Regions from separate parts of the Micromonospora sp. WMMD734 genome, predicted to be linked through region 1. Evidence: riboswitches for the same ligand, from Rfam matches in the RefSeq annotation. Region 1 holds a riboswitch; each other region holds the start of a gene.
What was found. Region 1 has a riboswitch for cyclic di-AMP ahead of ACN267_RS14750 (C39 family peptidase). Riboswitches for the same ligand answer to the same signal wherever they lie in the genome.
Positions count from the first base shown of each region.

Region 2: it holds a riboswitch for cyclic di-AMP, as region 1 does, so the genes downstream of both, ACN267_RS24385 (NlpC/P60 family protein) here and ACN267_RS14750 (C39 family peptidase) in region 1, are expected to answer to the same signal.
Region 3: it holds a riboswitch for cyclic di-AMP, as region 1 does, so the genes downstream of both, ACN267_RS00800 (coiled-coil domain-containing protein) here and ACN267_RS14750 (C39 family peptidase) in region 1, are expected to answer to the same signal.

Region 1 is NZ_JBMHMK010000001.1:3,455,103-3,459,752, forward strand. It holds gene ACN267_RS14740 (D-ribitol-5-phosphate cytidylyltransferase) at 1-195, shown strand, start outside; gene ACN267_RS14745 (CDP-glycerol glycerophosphotransferase family protein) at 220-1,932, shown strand; gene ACN267_RS14750 (C39 family peptidase) at 2,341-3,192, opposite strand; cyclic di-AMP (ydaO/yuaA leader) riboswitch at 3,467-3,611, opposite strand; gene ACN267_RS14755 (hypothetical protein) at 3,976-4,650, opposite strand, start outside.
Region 2 is NZ_JBMHMK010000001.1:5,633,222-5,637,871, reverse strand. It holds gene ACN267_RS24390 (C40 family peptidase) at 1-984, shown strand, start outside; cyclic di-AMP (ydaO/yuaA leader) riboswitch at 1,140-1,276, shown strand; gene ACN267_RS24385 (NlpC/P60 family protein) at 1,289-2,329, shown strand; gene dcd (dCTP deaminase) at 2,379-2,957, opposite strand; gene ACN267_RS24375 (pyridoxamine 5'-phosphate oxidase family protein) at 3,104-3,658, shown strand; gene ACN267_RS24370 (zinc metalloprotease) at 3,731-4,650, opposite strand, start outside.
Region 3 is NZ_JBMHMK010000001.1:165,275-169,924, reverse strand. It holds gene ACN267_RS00810 (HelD family protein) at 1-1,565, shown strand, start outside; gene ACN267_RS00805 (cation diffusion facilitator family transporter) at 1,673-2,587, shown strand; cyclic di-AMP (ydaO/yuaA leader) riboswitch at 2,754-2,885, shown strand; gene ACN267_RS00800 (coiled-coil domain-containing protein) at 2,890-3,948, shown strand; gene ACN267_RS00795 (SRPBCC family protein) at 4,069-4,536, opposite strand; gene ACN267_RS00790 (STAS domain-containing protein) at 4,635-4,650, opposite strand, start outside.

The sequences.
Region 1 (4,650 bases):
GCGTTCGGTGAGGAGCCGGAGCACACCCTGCTGGCCGCCGAGACGGTCGCCCAATCCTCGCTCGACGTGCTGATCTCCGACCTGACCGGTCAGGTGATCGACGTCCGGCGGGCCCCCGGCGAGCCGGCCCCGGTGCCGGCCCAGCCAACCGCGGCCGAGCAGGACCGGCTGCCCAGCGGCGTCGACGCCGGCTGACCCGCCCCCCCGGAGACGTACGACATGCGTGGTGACCTGGTCAGGAAACTGATCGCACGGTGCCTGACCACCGGCCTGGCCGTGCTCGCCTTCCTGGTGGTGGCGTTCACCGGCGCGACCGGCTGGGGCCTGGCCCTGGCGGTGGCCGCGCTGGCCGCCGCCGGCTACGAACGCCGGGTCCGCCCCGACGCCGACATCGTCGCCGAGACGGTGCTGCTGGCCGCCGGCATCCTGGTCGGCTACGCCCGCCGGCTCGACGACGGGTTCGACCCGGTGCTGGCGCTCACCGCGCTGCTGCTGCTGGGCCTGGTGCTGCTGGTGGGGCCGCTGCGCGACGCCGGCAACCTGGAGATCCGGGCGGCGAACCTGCCGGTGCGGGCGTGGACCCCGCTGGTCGCCGCCCGCCTCGGCGGCATCCTGCTGGGGCTGCTCGCGGTGGTGGCGGTGGCCGCCGCCCTCGCCCTGCCCGCCGTGGTCGCGCTGGCCGTCGTGCTGGTGGTGGCGGCCGGCTGCGGCGCGGTCGGCCTGGACCTGGCCCGGCGGCGGTTCCGGCCGCCGGGCGGGGGCGGCCCGGTGACCCGGGCGCTACGTGCGCACCAGCCGGAGTTCCTGCTCTACTTCTCCGCCCCACCCGGCTCGGAATACCAGGTCACCATGTGGCTGCCCTACCTGGAACGGTTGGGCCGGCCGTTCCTGGTGCTGCTGCGGGAGCCGGAATTCCTGCCCACGATCGCCGCCGCGACCAGCGCCCCGGTGGTCTACTGCCCCACCCTCAAGGCCATGGACGAGGCGCTGGTGCCCAGCCTGCGGGTGGCGTTCTATGTCAACCACGGGGCGAAGAACAGCCACTGCATCCGGTTCACCCAGCTCACCCACGTGCAGCTGCACCACGGCGACAGCGACAAGGCCCCCAGCGCCAACCCGGTCTCGGCCATCTTCGACAAGATCTTCGTGGCCGGTCCGGCGGCGATCGAGCGGTACGCGCGGGCCGGCGTGGAGATCCCCGCCGAGAAGTTCGTCGTGGTCGGCCGTCCACAGGTCGAAGCCATCGAGGTACGCCGGGAGGCCCGCCCGCCGGCCGCCCCGACGGTGCTCTACACCCCCACCTGGACCGGCCACCACGCCGACGCCAACTACTGCTCGCTGCCGGTGGCAGAGCCGCTGCTGCGCCGGCTGCTCGACCGGGGGGCCACGGTGATCCTGCGGGCCCACCCGTACACCGGGCAGAACCCGGCCTCGGCCCGGCAGTTGGCCCGGCTCACCGAGCTGCTCGCCGCCGACCGGACCCGGACCGGGCGGCAGCACCTGTGGGGGGCGGCGGCCAGCCGTGAGCTGAGCCTGACCGACTGTGTCAACCGCTCCGACGCGCTGGTCTCCGACGTCTCCGGGGTCATCTCCGACTACCTCTACTCGGGCAAGCCGTACGCGGTGACCGACCTGGGCGTCGACGGTGACGAGTTCCTGGACCGGTTCCCGCTGGCCCGCTCCGGTTACGTGCTGCGCCGGGACATGGCCAACCTGGACGAGGTGCTGACCGGGCTGCTGGACACCGATCCGCTGGCGGCGGCCCGGTGGGACACCCGCCGCCGCTACCTGGGCGACTTCCCCGACGACGCGTACGCCGACGGTTTCCTCGACGCGGCCCGCCGGGAGCTGGAGCCGGGCTGGAACCCGCCGGCCCCGCGTACCGCCGGCACCGCCACCTGGGACGACGCTTCGGTGTCCCCGCGCGGCTGACCGGGAGTCGACCCGGGCCGGGGTGGTGGCGTGGTTCGCCACTCGGGCCCGACGCGTGCACGGACGCCCCCTCACCAGTGCCGTCTGCCGCCTACAGACCTGATGACGCAAACGAATCACGCCGTGTGTGCCCTCGCTGACCGGCCGGGTACCGGCAATGATCGGCTCCGCCTGAAGTAGGTGCGGCGTCGGCACTGAGTCGTTGCCGTCATCAGCTCTGTAGGGAGCGAGGGTGGTATGTGCACCCCTCGGACGATGCAGGCGTGGTTGGTCCGGGGCGCGCCGGGTGGCACCCGGCATCGGTGGTGCCGATGCCGTCAGTCCTCGTCGGTCGGGCCGACAGCGGACCGCCCCGGTGCCCGTGGTCAGGCAGCCGAGGCGGTCCGGATCGAATTCGAGAGCAACGGGTCAGGCGGAGTAGCCCCGGGTGGCGATCCAGTTCGCCAGGGTGGTCACGCCGACCCAGTAGGCCGGCAGGGACGGGTCGGCCGAGTCGGCGATCCGCACGGTACGGCCGTTGTCCCGGTAGCCCACGGCGGCGACGTAGTGGCCACCGGGGAAGGAGTGCCAGCCGCCGTCGAGGTCGGTGGCGTCCCCGGCCACGTTCGCGACCACGGCCCGCTTGTCGGTGACCGCCGCGACCACGTCGGCCCGCAGCCGCTCGACCTGCGCGTCGCTCGGGGTGCCGGCGAACATCCGGGTCCGGTACGGATCGCCCTTGACCACGGCGTTGAGCACCCGGGTGGTGTCCTCGGCCGAGTTGGTGCCCATCTCGGTGGTGCCCAACTGGGCGGCGAGGTCGTCCTGGCCGCGCTCGATGCCGGCCGCGCTGAGCGCGTTACGCACCGCCGCCGGGCCACAGTAGTAGTAGGTGATCTGGGCCTGGTAGTCGTAGCGCAGAACCTTCGACGACGGCGGCTTCGGGGCCGCCTTGCGGGTCAGGTCCGGGTCGACGGTGGGACGGGACTTCGCCCGGGTGACGCGCGGCGACGGGGTGGGGCTCGCCGACGGGCTGGCCGTGGGGGTGGCCGACGGGCTGGCCGGGGCGGGCGTGGCCACCCGGGCCTGGGCGCGGCTGGCGACGTCGTCGAGGCGGGGGGCGGTCTCGGCCACGGCGGTGGCGCGCTGCTGGTCGGTCGGGGCGTCGTCGACCCCGGCGGCCAGGGCGGTGCCACCGGCGGCCAGGACGAGGACCGCCGCCGAGCCGACGACCATCCGGTACGGGCGCTGGGCGCCCAGTCGGCGGAGCTGTCGCTTCATGTGGTGCTTCACGGGGTGTTCCTCCACGGGGGCGAGGCGGCCGGGCACGCCGGACCGGCACGTGGCGGGTACGCCACGCGCGGATCGGGTGTTTGGGCCGCTCGTTCGGCAGGGTCCGCCCGACGGGAGCCGGGCGGATCGGCGGGTCGCCCGAGCGGGGTCGGGCGGCGGGGTGGACGGCCGGGTCAGCGCGTCAGGCGCGACGGTCCGGCGGCACCCCGGCACCGAGGTGGAGGGATTACCGAGGGGGTGGGGTCATGCTGCACGAGGAGGGAACTCCTTCCGCTGCCGCCGACCGGGTTAGCTGACGGATTCGGGCGGGAAGATCGCCCTACCCCGGGCCGTGGCCCGGAGATTCACCCCAGGTGGTGCGTGTGGGTCCCCGGTTCGTGACAAGCACGATTGAGCGGGTCGGCGCGGCGTCGCCTGCTGCGATCGGGAACCGCACCGGACCGCAGCGACACTACTGGTCGCCCTCCTCTCCCGCCAAGCCCTGTGACCTGCGTAAACATCGCCGGGCAGGCCGATGTGCGGGGCGTTCGGGCAGCCCGGGTGCGGGCCGGGGACGAATGGTCGTCCGGGCCCGTCGGGGCCGTGACCGGACAACCGACCCGCAACCTCCGATGATCAACGAAGTCGATGTGACCGGGTGTGACGGGCTGTCCGGTTCCGCCGCTGCGTGACCGCGTCCACACCCGCCTGGGTAACAATTCGGTCCCCGGGACTCCCGACCTCCCGGCCCACCCGGCCCGGGGTGGGACCAGGCGGTAGTCGCGGGGCGGGTCAGCCCACCCGGGCCGGGTGCCAGCGGGTGGCCGGGGTCGGGCGGGTCGCCGCCGACGTCGCGGCCCGGGGCAGCGGCACCCGGCCCGGACGCACCCGCTGCGTCGCCGCGTACGCCTCGGCGGCCAGCGACCGGGCGGCCTCGGCGGCCAGCTCGGCGGCCCGCCACGCGACGCGTTCCCGCCAGTGCGCCGCCCGGTACGCCGCCCGCCGGTCCTCCCGGACCGCCCGGGCGAGCATCACCTCGTGCTCGACGGGGTGCCGGCGCGGGTCCCAGCCGTCGCGGTGCGCGAAGACGTCCCGCAGCCGCTCCACCGACAGTTCGCCCCGCCAGTGCGCCGCCACCGCCTCCTGGTGCAGCCACCGCTCCCGGCCGGCGTACTCGGCAGGCGTCCGGGGGGTACGCGGGCTGGGCAGCGCCCCCGCGCCGGTGAACCGTCGGGCCGCCGTCTCCGCCTCGTCGTACTCCTGCCAGGCCCGTTCCAGGGTGTCCTGCGCGGCCAGCCATGCGGCCCGGTGACGGCGGGCGGTCTGGGCGGCCCCGGCGGCGGCCACGGTCACCTCGTCGGCGTAGCGGCGCAGGTCGGCGACCGGGGGTGGGGCGTCGGGCGGCGGCCCGACGGCGGTCACGTCGGTCGGCTGCTCCCGTTCGGGGCGGGCGACCAGGACGGCGAG
Region 2 (4,650 bases), 2.2 Mb from region 1:
CACGCCCAGGGCCAGCCGCCCGTACGGCCGGCAGCCCTCCGGCGGATCGCCCGCCGCCTGCTCACCCTGGTCGCGGCGGTCGCCGTCGGTGCCGGGATGTTCGCCGTGCCGGCCCACGCCGCGCCGTCGCCCGAGGAGATCGAGGCGGCCCTCGACAAGCAGTGGGAGCAGATCGAACCGACCATCGAGAGCCACCACAAAGTCCAGGAGCAGCTGAAGGTCAACCGCAAGAAGGCGGCCGACCTCCAGAAGAAGATCGAGCCGCTGGCGCTGCAGAGCGAACTCGCCCTGGGCCGGGTCGGCGACCTCGCCTCCCGCTACTACAAGTCTGGCCCCTCGCAGGAGCTGAGCGCGCTGCTCACCACCACCAAGCCGGGCACCCTCGCCACGCAGCTGACCATCCTGGACCGGCTCGCCGCCGAGCAGCGCCGGGAGGTCGAGGCCGTGCTCGTGGTCCGCCGCAAGTACGACGCCGAGAAGCAGAAGCTCGACACGCTGATCGCCGCCGAGGTGAAGCAGGAGAAGGAACTCGCGGCCAAGAAGAAGCAGATCAATGCCGAGATCAAGCGGCTGCAGGCGGCGATGCCGAAGACCACGGTGAAGGTGAACGGCTGCCCCACGATCAACGGTGTGGTCAGCTCCGCCGCCCGGACCGCGATCGCGACCGCCTGCGCGCAGGTCGGTGACCCGTACGTCTGGGGCGCCACCGGGCCGAACTCGTTCGACTGCTCCGGGCTCACCCAGTTCGCGTACAAGGCGGCAGGTATCTCGCTGACCCACTTCACCGGTGCGCAGTGGAACGAGGGCAAGGCCATCCCGCGCTCCGAGGCCCGCCCCGGCGATCTGGTCTTCTTCTTCAGCGACCTGCACCACGTCGGGCTCTACCTGGGCAACGACATGATGGTGCACGCGCCCCGGACCGGTAAGCCGGTCCAGGTGACCAGCATCAACTACATGCCGGTGGCCGGCTTCCGCCGCCCCTGACCAGCGCAGACGTCAACCCCCGGCCCGATGGGCCGGGGGTTGCGTGTTTTCCGGTCACCGAGTGTGCCGGCCCGGCGGGTTGCGGATCGATAACGACCATCTCTACTCTGGTCAATCGTCGGTCGGCACCAGGTCCGCCCCGCCCGGGGTGGCGTCGGCCGGCACCGCCGAGTCGCCTCCGGGCGAGCCGGGGACCCAGGTACGCCGGGGTGAATCCGCGACCGCCGCGGTAGGGCGCTCCCTTCCCGCCCGAACCCGTCAGCTAACCCGGTAGGCGGTCGAGGAAGAAGGAGCCCGGAGCCCGGTGGCACACCATGCCCCGCGGCCGCCGTCGCACCGGACGACCCAGGTCGCCCGGAACACGACGGTGCCGCGCCCACGCTGGTCCCGCTTCACCACCACCCTCGCCACCCTGGCCGCCGCAGCGGTCGTACTGACCGGTGGCCCTACGGCGGCGCACGCCGACCCCTCGGTCGCCGAGATCGAACGGCAGATCGACCAGGACTGGAACAAGCTCGAACCGCTCATCGAACAGCACAACGCCACCCGCATCGACCTCGCCGCCAAGCGCCGGCAGGCCGACGCGCTCGGCAAGCGCATCGCCCCCCTGCAACGCCGTGTCGACCAGGCGATGAACCAGGTCAGCGGCCTCGCCGTGCAGGCGTACAAGGGCGAGAACATGTCCACCGTCAACGCCCTGCTCGGCAGCCGCAACCCGAGCCAGGTGGTCGAACAGCTGGGGCTGCTGGACCGGTTCGCCAGCCGCCAGCAGCGCGAGGTGCGGGCCGTCGCCGAACTGCGCGACGAACTCGCCGCGACCAAGGCGCCGCTGGACGAGATGGTCGCCCAGCTCACCCGTACCGAAGCGCAGCTCGCGGCCCGCAAGAAGCAGATCAACACCGAGATCGACAGGTTGCAGAAGTTGCGGCTCAAGGTCTACGGCAACGGCGGCGGCGGGCCGCTGCGCCCGGCGCCGTGCCCCGCAGGCTACCCAGGTGGTCCGGCCGGTACGGCGGTCAAGTTCGCCTGCGCCCAGATCGGCAAGTTGTACGTGTGGGGCGCGGCCGGACCGAACAACTACGACTGTTCCGGGCTGACCATGGCGGCCTGGGCGAAGGCCGGGGTGTCGTTGCCGCACAACGCCCGGCAGCAGCGCCAGGTCACCGACCGGGTGAGCCGGGCCGACCTGCGCCCCGGCGACCTGGTCTTCTACTACTCCGACCTGCACCACGTCGGAATGTACGTCGGGGACGGCTGGGTCGTGCACGCCTCCCAGGCGGGCAAACCGATCACGATGAAGCGGGTCGACGACGGGCCGGTCAACAGCTACGGCCGACCCGGCTGAGCCACCGTGTCGGGGCCCCGGACCCGGGGCCCCGACACGGCACGCCGCGTCAGCCGATGGTCCAGGTGCGCCAGTTCTGCCAGGAACGGCTGGGGGTCGGCCCCCGCTGGCCCTGGTAGCGCGACCCGTACACCGCGGAGCCGTAGGGGTGCTCGGCCGGCGAGGAGAGCCGGAAGATGCAGAGCTGGCCGATCTTCATGCCCGGCCAGAGGGTGATCGGTAGGTTGGCCACGTTCGACAGCTCCAGCGTGACGTGGCCGGAGAAGCCCGGGTCGATGAAACCGGCGGTCGAGTGGGTGAGCAGCCCCAGCCGGCCCAGGCTCGACTTGCCCTCCAACCGGCCGGCGAGCTGGTCGCCGAGGGAGATGACCTCAAGCGTGGAGGCGAGCACGAACTCGCCCGGATGCAGCACGAACGGCTCGCCCGCCGGCACCTCGACCATCGACGTCAGGTCGTCCTGCTGCACCGACGGGTCGATGTGGGTGTAGAGGTGGTTGTTGAACACCCGGAACAGCTTGTCGAGGCGCACGTCGATGCTGGACGGCTGCACCAGACTCGGCTCGAACGGCTCCAGCGCCAGCGCGCCCGCCTTGATCTCGGAGACGAGGTCCCGGTCGGAGAGCAGCATCGGGACACCATATCCAGCGCCTCGGCCGGACCCGCCCACCGGGCCGCCCCACCGGCCGGCGTCGTCGCCGGCTCCGAGGCGTACGTCGGGCCGTTCGACCTGCGTGTCGGACTGATTTTCGAACGCCTGTTCGATAGGATGACGACATGGCATCCTGGTCCGCATTCGCCGCCGACGAGCCCCGACTCGCCGACGGGATCCGCCTTCTCCTCCAGCAGTACGGGTCGGGTTTCGGCTACCTGGCCACCGTCCGCGCCGACGGCGGTCCCCGGGTGCACCCGGTCTGCCCGCTGGTCACCGACGGCGGGCTGTTCTGCTTCGTCGTCGACTCGCCCAAGCGGCGTGACCTCGAACGCGACGGCCGCTACGCGCTCCACTCGTTTCCGCCTGAGGACAGCGACGACGAGGCGTACGTCGCCGGTCGCGCCGAGCCGGTGACCGACCCGGCCCGGGTGGCGCTGGTGGCCGAGATCGGCCGGGCCGCGCCCCAGGTCGACTGGCGGCTCTTCGAATTCAGCGTCGACGTCGCCATGCTCACCCGCCGTGAGCACGGTGGCCCGTTCAGCGGTGACGCCGGGCGTCCCGCCGTGCAGGTCTGGCTCGACCCGGTGCCCGGTCGGCACGGTGTCGCCGGCCTGCCCGACCAGCGCCCGTCCCGGCGCGGTCGGCACGGGTTCGACACCCGTCGCACCGCCGCCTGACCCCGGAAACGACGGTGCCGGCCCCGTCCCCAGGGGACGGAGCCGGCACCTGACGCTGTGCGGCGCCGCCGGTCAGGCCGACGCGCGGTACGCGGTCCAGGCGTTCACCATGCGGCTCGCCTGCCCAGCGGTGAACTGGTACATGCACGAGTCGTAGGTGTAGTCCATGAAGTTGGTGATCGGGTCCTTGCCGGTCGCGGTGCAGGTGTCCCGGCCGGTCGGGCACTGGTAGGCCGGCTCGCGCTCGGCCGGGGTGTCCGAGACGCCGTCGCCCGAGCCCGAGCAGCCACCCTGGAAGGTGTGGTAGAGGTTCAGCCAGTGGCCGACCTCGTGGGTGCCGGTGTCGCCCAGGTTGTAGTTGGTGGCGGTGCCGTTCGGCAGCGATTCGCCGAGCACCACGACGCCGTCCATGACGTCCAGGGTGCGCTTGGGGAAGGTGGCCCAGCCGAGCAGGTCGTCGCTCAGCTCACCCAGGTACATGTTGAGGGTGTTCTTGCCGCCGGTGCGCAGCGAGGTCTTCATCGCCCGCTCGGCCGAGGAACCCTGCACGATCGGGTACCACGACGCGTTGGTGACCCGGTTGATCTTCTGGAGCTGGAAGGTGAAACCCGTGGCGGCCCCACCGGTCGCACCGCTGTACGCCTGGTTGAGCACGCTGATCTGCGAGTTGATCATCGAGTCGGGGATGTTGCCCCCGGCCCGGGTGCTGTCCCGCTGGATGACGTGCACGACGACCGGGATGCTGATCGGGGCCAGCGCCACCGTCGTGCCCTCGGTCGAGCCGCTGCGGTAGCTGGACTTCGACTGTAGGGCGCTGTTGCGCAGGGCGGCGGCGAACTCCGCCTCCCGCTCCTGGACCTGCTTGGCGGTCAGCTCGTTGGGGTCGTGCCGCTTGTGGGCAGCCTTGCTGCCGCCACGGACGCGGGCGTCGGAGTGGACGTCCGCGTGGGCGTCGGCCGGCTCCGCGCAGGAAGTGTTGTCGGGGGCTGCGG
Region 3 (4,650 bases), 3.3 Mb from region 1:
GGGAGCAGGACGAGGCGATCCGGTCCCCCGGTTCGGGGGTCACGATCGTCTCCGGCGGGCCGGGCACCGGGAAGACGGCGGTGGCCCTGCACCGGGCGGCGTACCTGCTCTATGCCGACCGCAGCCGGTACGCCGGCGGCGGCATCCTGGTGGTCGGCCCGTCGGCGGTCTTCGTGGAGTACATCGCCTCCGTGCTGCCGTCGCTGGGTGAGGAGACCGCCACCCTGCACTCGCTGGGTTCGTTGTTCCCCGGTCTGTCGGCGACCCGCACGGACGGTCCCGAGGTGGCGGCGGTGAAGGGTTCGCTGCGGATGCGTCGGGTGCTGGAGCGGGCGGCCCGGGACGCGGTGCCGGACGGCCCGCAGGAGCTGCGGCTGCTCTACCGGGGTGCGTTGCTGCGTCTGGAGGGGCGCGAGCTGGACGGCGTCCGGGACCGGGCGCTGCACCGGGGGGCCCGCCGTAACGAGGTCCGTCGGGTCGGCTTCGACGGGGTGCTCGCCGCGTTGTACGCGCAGGCCCGACGGTTGGCCGTCGCCGGTCTGCCCGAGCAGCCGGCCTTCGAGGACGAGATCATCGAGCGGCCGGAGTTCCGGGAGTTCCTCAAGGCGTGGTGGCCCCGGCTGCATCCCCGGCACGTGCTGGGCTGGCTGGCCCGGCCGGAGCGGCTGCACCGGTACGCGGCCGGCGTCCTGTCCCGGGCGGAGGTCGGGTTGCTGGTGGAGGCGTACCGGTCGCTGGACACCGAGGGGCTGACGGTGGCCGACATCGCCCTGCTCGACGAGCTGGACGCGCTGCTGGGTCAGCCGGTCCGCCCGAAGAAGGCCCGCCGGGACCCGTTCCAGCTCGCCGGCGGCGTCCGGGAGCTGAGCACCTTCGGGGAGCGGCAGCGGGCCGCGCGGGCGGCGGCGCGGGAGCGGCCCGAGGACTACCGGGACTACGCGCACGTGGTGGTCGACGAGTCGCAGGACGTCTCGCCGATGCAGTGGCGGATGATCGGCCGGCGCGGCCGGCTCGCCTCCTGGACGGTGGTGGGTGATCCGGCGCAGACCGCCTGGACGGGTGACCAGGCGGAGCTGGACCGGGCCCGGGACCAGGCGCTGGGTCGGCGGCGGCGGCACCGGTTCACGCTCTCCACCAACTACCGCAACTCGGCGGAGATCTTCGCGGTGGCGGCGGCGGAGATTCGCCGGCTCTATCCCGACCTGGAGTTGCCGAGCGCGGTGCGGTCCACCGGGGTGGACCCGGTGGCGTTGCAGGTGCCGGCGGCGGAGCTGGCCCGCGCGACGGCCGACGCGGTGGACGCGCTGCTGGCGGAGGTGGCCGGGACGGTCGGCGTGATCACCCCGGTGCCCCGCCGCGACGAGGTGGCCGGCTGGTTGGGCGACCGGGGCGGGGCGCGGTTGCAGGTGGTGACCAGCCTCCAGGCCAAGGGCATGGAGTACGACGGGGTGGTGCTGGTCTGCCCCGGCGAGATCCGGGCCGATCCGGGCTCCGGGGTACGGACGCTCTACGTGGCGTTGTCCCGGGCGACCCAGCGCCTCACCACCGTCGAACCGACCGGCTGACCGCCCGGAACCCGTCCCACCTGGCCGGACGACCGACCATCACTTGCATACATAGCGATGTGAGCATAGATTGGAGCCGGTCCGCAGCGGCGACGGAAGGTGTGGACGTGGGCGCAGGTCATGACCACAGCGCGACGGTCAGCAACGCCGCGCACCGGCACCGGGGGCGGCTCTGGGCGGCGTTCGGGCTGCTCGCCGTGCTCATGGTGGTCGAGGCGGTAGCCGCCTTCGGCACCGGCTCGCTGGCCCTGCTCTCCGACGCGGGGCACATGTTCACCGACGTGCTCGGCATCGGGATGGCGCTGGCCGCGATCACCGCCACCCGGCGGGCCGCCCGGGACCCGCAGCGCACCTTCGGCCTCTACCGGCTGGAGGTGCTCGCCGCCCTGGCCAACGCCGTCCTGCTCAGCGGGGTCGCGGTCTACGTGCTGATCGAGGCGGTCCGCCGGTTCGGCGAGCCGCCCGAGGTGCTGGCCGGCCCGATGCTGGTGGTGGCGGTGCTCGGCCTGCTCGCCAACATCGTCGCGTTCGGCCTGCTGCGGGAGGGCGCCAAGGAGAGCATCAACCTGCGTGGGGCGTACCTGGAGGTGCTGGGCGACCTGCTCGGCTCGGTCGGCGTGATCGTGGCGGCGCTGCTGATCGCCGGCACCGGTTGGTGGTGGGCCGACCCGCTGGTCGCCGTGGCGATCGGCGTGTTCATCCTGCCCCGCACCTGGCGACTCGGCCGGGCGGCGGTACGCATCCTGGTGCAGGCCGCCCCGGAGCACCTGCCGGTGACCGCCGTGCACGACCGGCTCACCGCCGTGCCCGGCGTCGCCGAGGTGCACGACCTGCACGTCTGGACGCTCACCTCGGGCATGGACGTCGCCTCGGCCCACCTCACCCTGGCCGGCGACGCCGAGGTCGGCACGGTGCTGGCCGCCGCCCGGGGCGCCCTGCGGGAGGACTTCCACATCGAGCACGCCACCCTCCAGATCGAGCCCGGGGCGACCCCGGGGGCGTGCGGACCCGCCCACTGGTGACCCCCACCCCGGGCCGGACGGTCAGCCCCGGCGGGTACTCCCGCACAGAGATCACGGAAATCTGCGCTGTTTGCCCCTTTTGAGGGTATTCACTCTCGTACCCTCAGTCACGAGGTAGGCAGGCGTCACACGCGTACCGGTAGGCTCGGCCCCGGTCTCCGCCAGGCGGAGGCCGCCGCCTAATCGCCCGCCCGGGCGAACCGGGGAACCACGTTCCTGGGGTGCATCCGCGCAAGCGGTAGGGATCTTCCGTCCCGAACCCGTCAGCTAACCCGGTCGGCGGCTGACGGAAGGACATCCGCATGCACGTACGCACCACCACGCGGCTGCTGGCCGCAGTCGTCACGGCGCTGGCCCTGGGCGTGTCGGCCGCGCCCTTCACCCCGGCCGTCGCCGCGCCCACCACCCGGCTCGCCGCCCCGGGCGACGACGACGAGGGCGGCACCCCGGCGCTGCGCGACCAGCTCGACGCGGCCAGCAAGGGCTGGCTGGAGGCCAAGGCCGCCCTGGAGCGCTCCACCAAACGCCAAAAGGAACTCGACGGGCAGCTCAAGACCATCGAGGGGCAACTGGTCACGCAGACCGCCAAGGTCGGCGAGATCGCCGGCGCGGCCTACCGCACCGGCCGGCTCGGACCGATGTCCGCCCTGCTCAACAGCAACACCCCGACCGGCTTCCTGGACCGCGCGGCGGCGCTGGAGACGGTCGCCACCCGGGAGGACCAGGAACTGCGCACGATGATCGAGACCCGGGACCAGGCCACCCGGACCCGGGCCGCGGTCACCCGGGAGATCACCGAACAGCGCAAGCAGGTCGCCACCATGGGCAAACGCAAGGAACAGGCCGAGCGGGCGTTGGCGGTGGCCGCCGCCGACAAGCCGGCCCCCACCTCCCGCGACTCCGGCAGCTCGGACGGCACGTCCACCAGCAACGCCAAGGGGGCGCCCCGCAACTCCGACGGCTCCTGGCCGTCCGAGTCGTGCAGCGTCAACGACCCGACGCCGGCCAACGGCTGCATCACCCCGCGTACGCTCAACGCCCTCAACCAGGCCAAGGCGGCCGGTTTCACCAGGTACGTCTCCTGCTACCGGCCCAGCGGCTCCGGGGAACACCCCAAGGGCCGGGCGTGCGACTTCGCCGCCCAGAAGGGTGGCTTCGGCGGGGTGGCCAGTGGCGGCGACCGGACGTACGGCAACAACCTCGCCGCGTACTTCATCCGCAACGCCGACCGGCTCGGTGTGCTCTACGTGATCTGGTTCAAGCGGATCTGGCTGCCGAGCAGCGGGTGGAAGGCGTACAGCGGGGGCAACGGGGACCCGTCCAGCGACCACACCAACCACGTGCACCTGTCGATGATCTGAGCCGACCCGGTGGCCCGTCCGACCCGGGCGGGCCACCGGACCACGGCCGGCCGCAACGGTAGGTCAGGTCGGGTGCCGCCACGCCGCGACCGGGTCGGGCAGCCCGGGTGCCGGCGGTGGTCAGCCCACCGGAGGCGGGTCGCCGGCCCGGGAGTCCAGAACGGCACCGAGGCGGCTGGCCAGCCCCAGGTGGGCGGCGCGGGCCTGCCGGAAGGCGTAGCCGAACAACGGCGCCGGTGCGGCGAGGGTGATCTCTACGTCGATCCGCAGCAGGTCACCCTCCATCCGCAGCCGGGTGTGGTTGCGTACGGTGGTGCCGGGCTGCTGGCGGGCCACCGTCACGATCTCGTCGTCGCCGGCCAGCAGCACGTCGGCCTGGTAGGTGACGGGGAACCGCAGCGGCCCCAGCTCCAGCCGGTCGGTGATCGCATAGCTGGCCAGGGCACCCGGCCGGGCGGGCAGCCGGCGTACCCGGACGATCAGCGGATGCAGCTCCTCCTGCCGGGACAGGTCGCTCAGCAGCGCCGTCGCGTCCGCCGGTGAGCAGCGCGCCTGCACCGTGTAGCTGAAGCTCTCCCGCCGGACCACCGGGCCTCCTGACCGTCGTCGGTCGCACGATCGTGCCGTACCGGAGACGGACTGGCAACGTCACTGGTCGGACGGCATGGACGCCGCCCGTGGCCCGGTCAGGCGCCGGGCAGC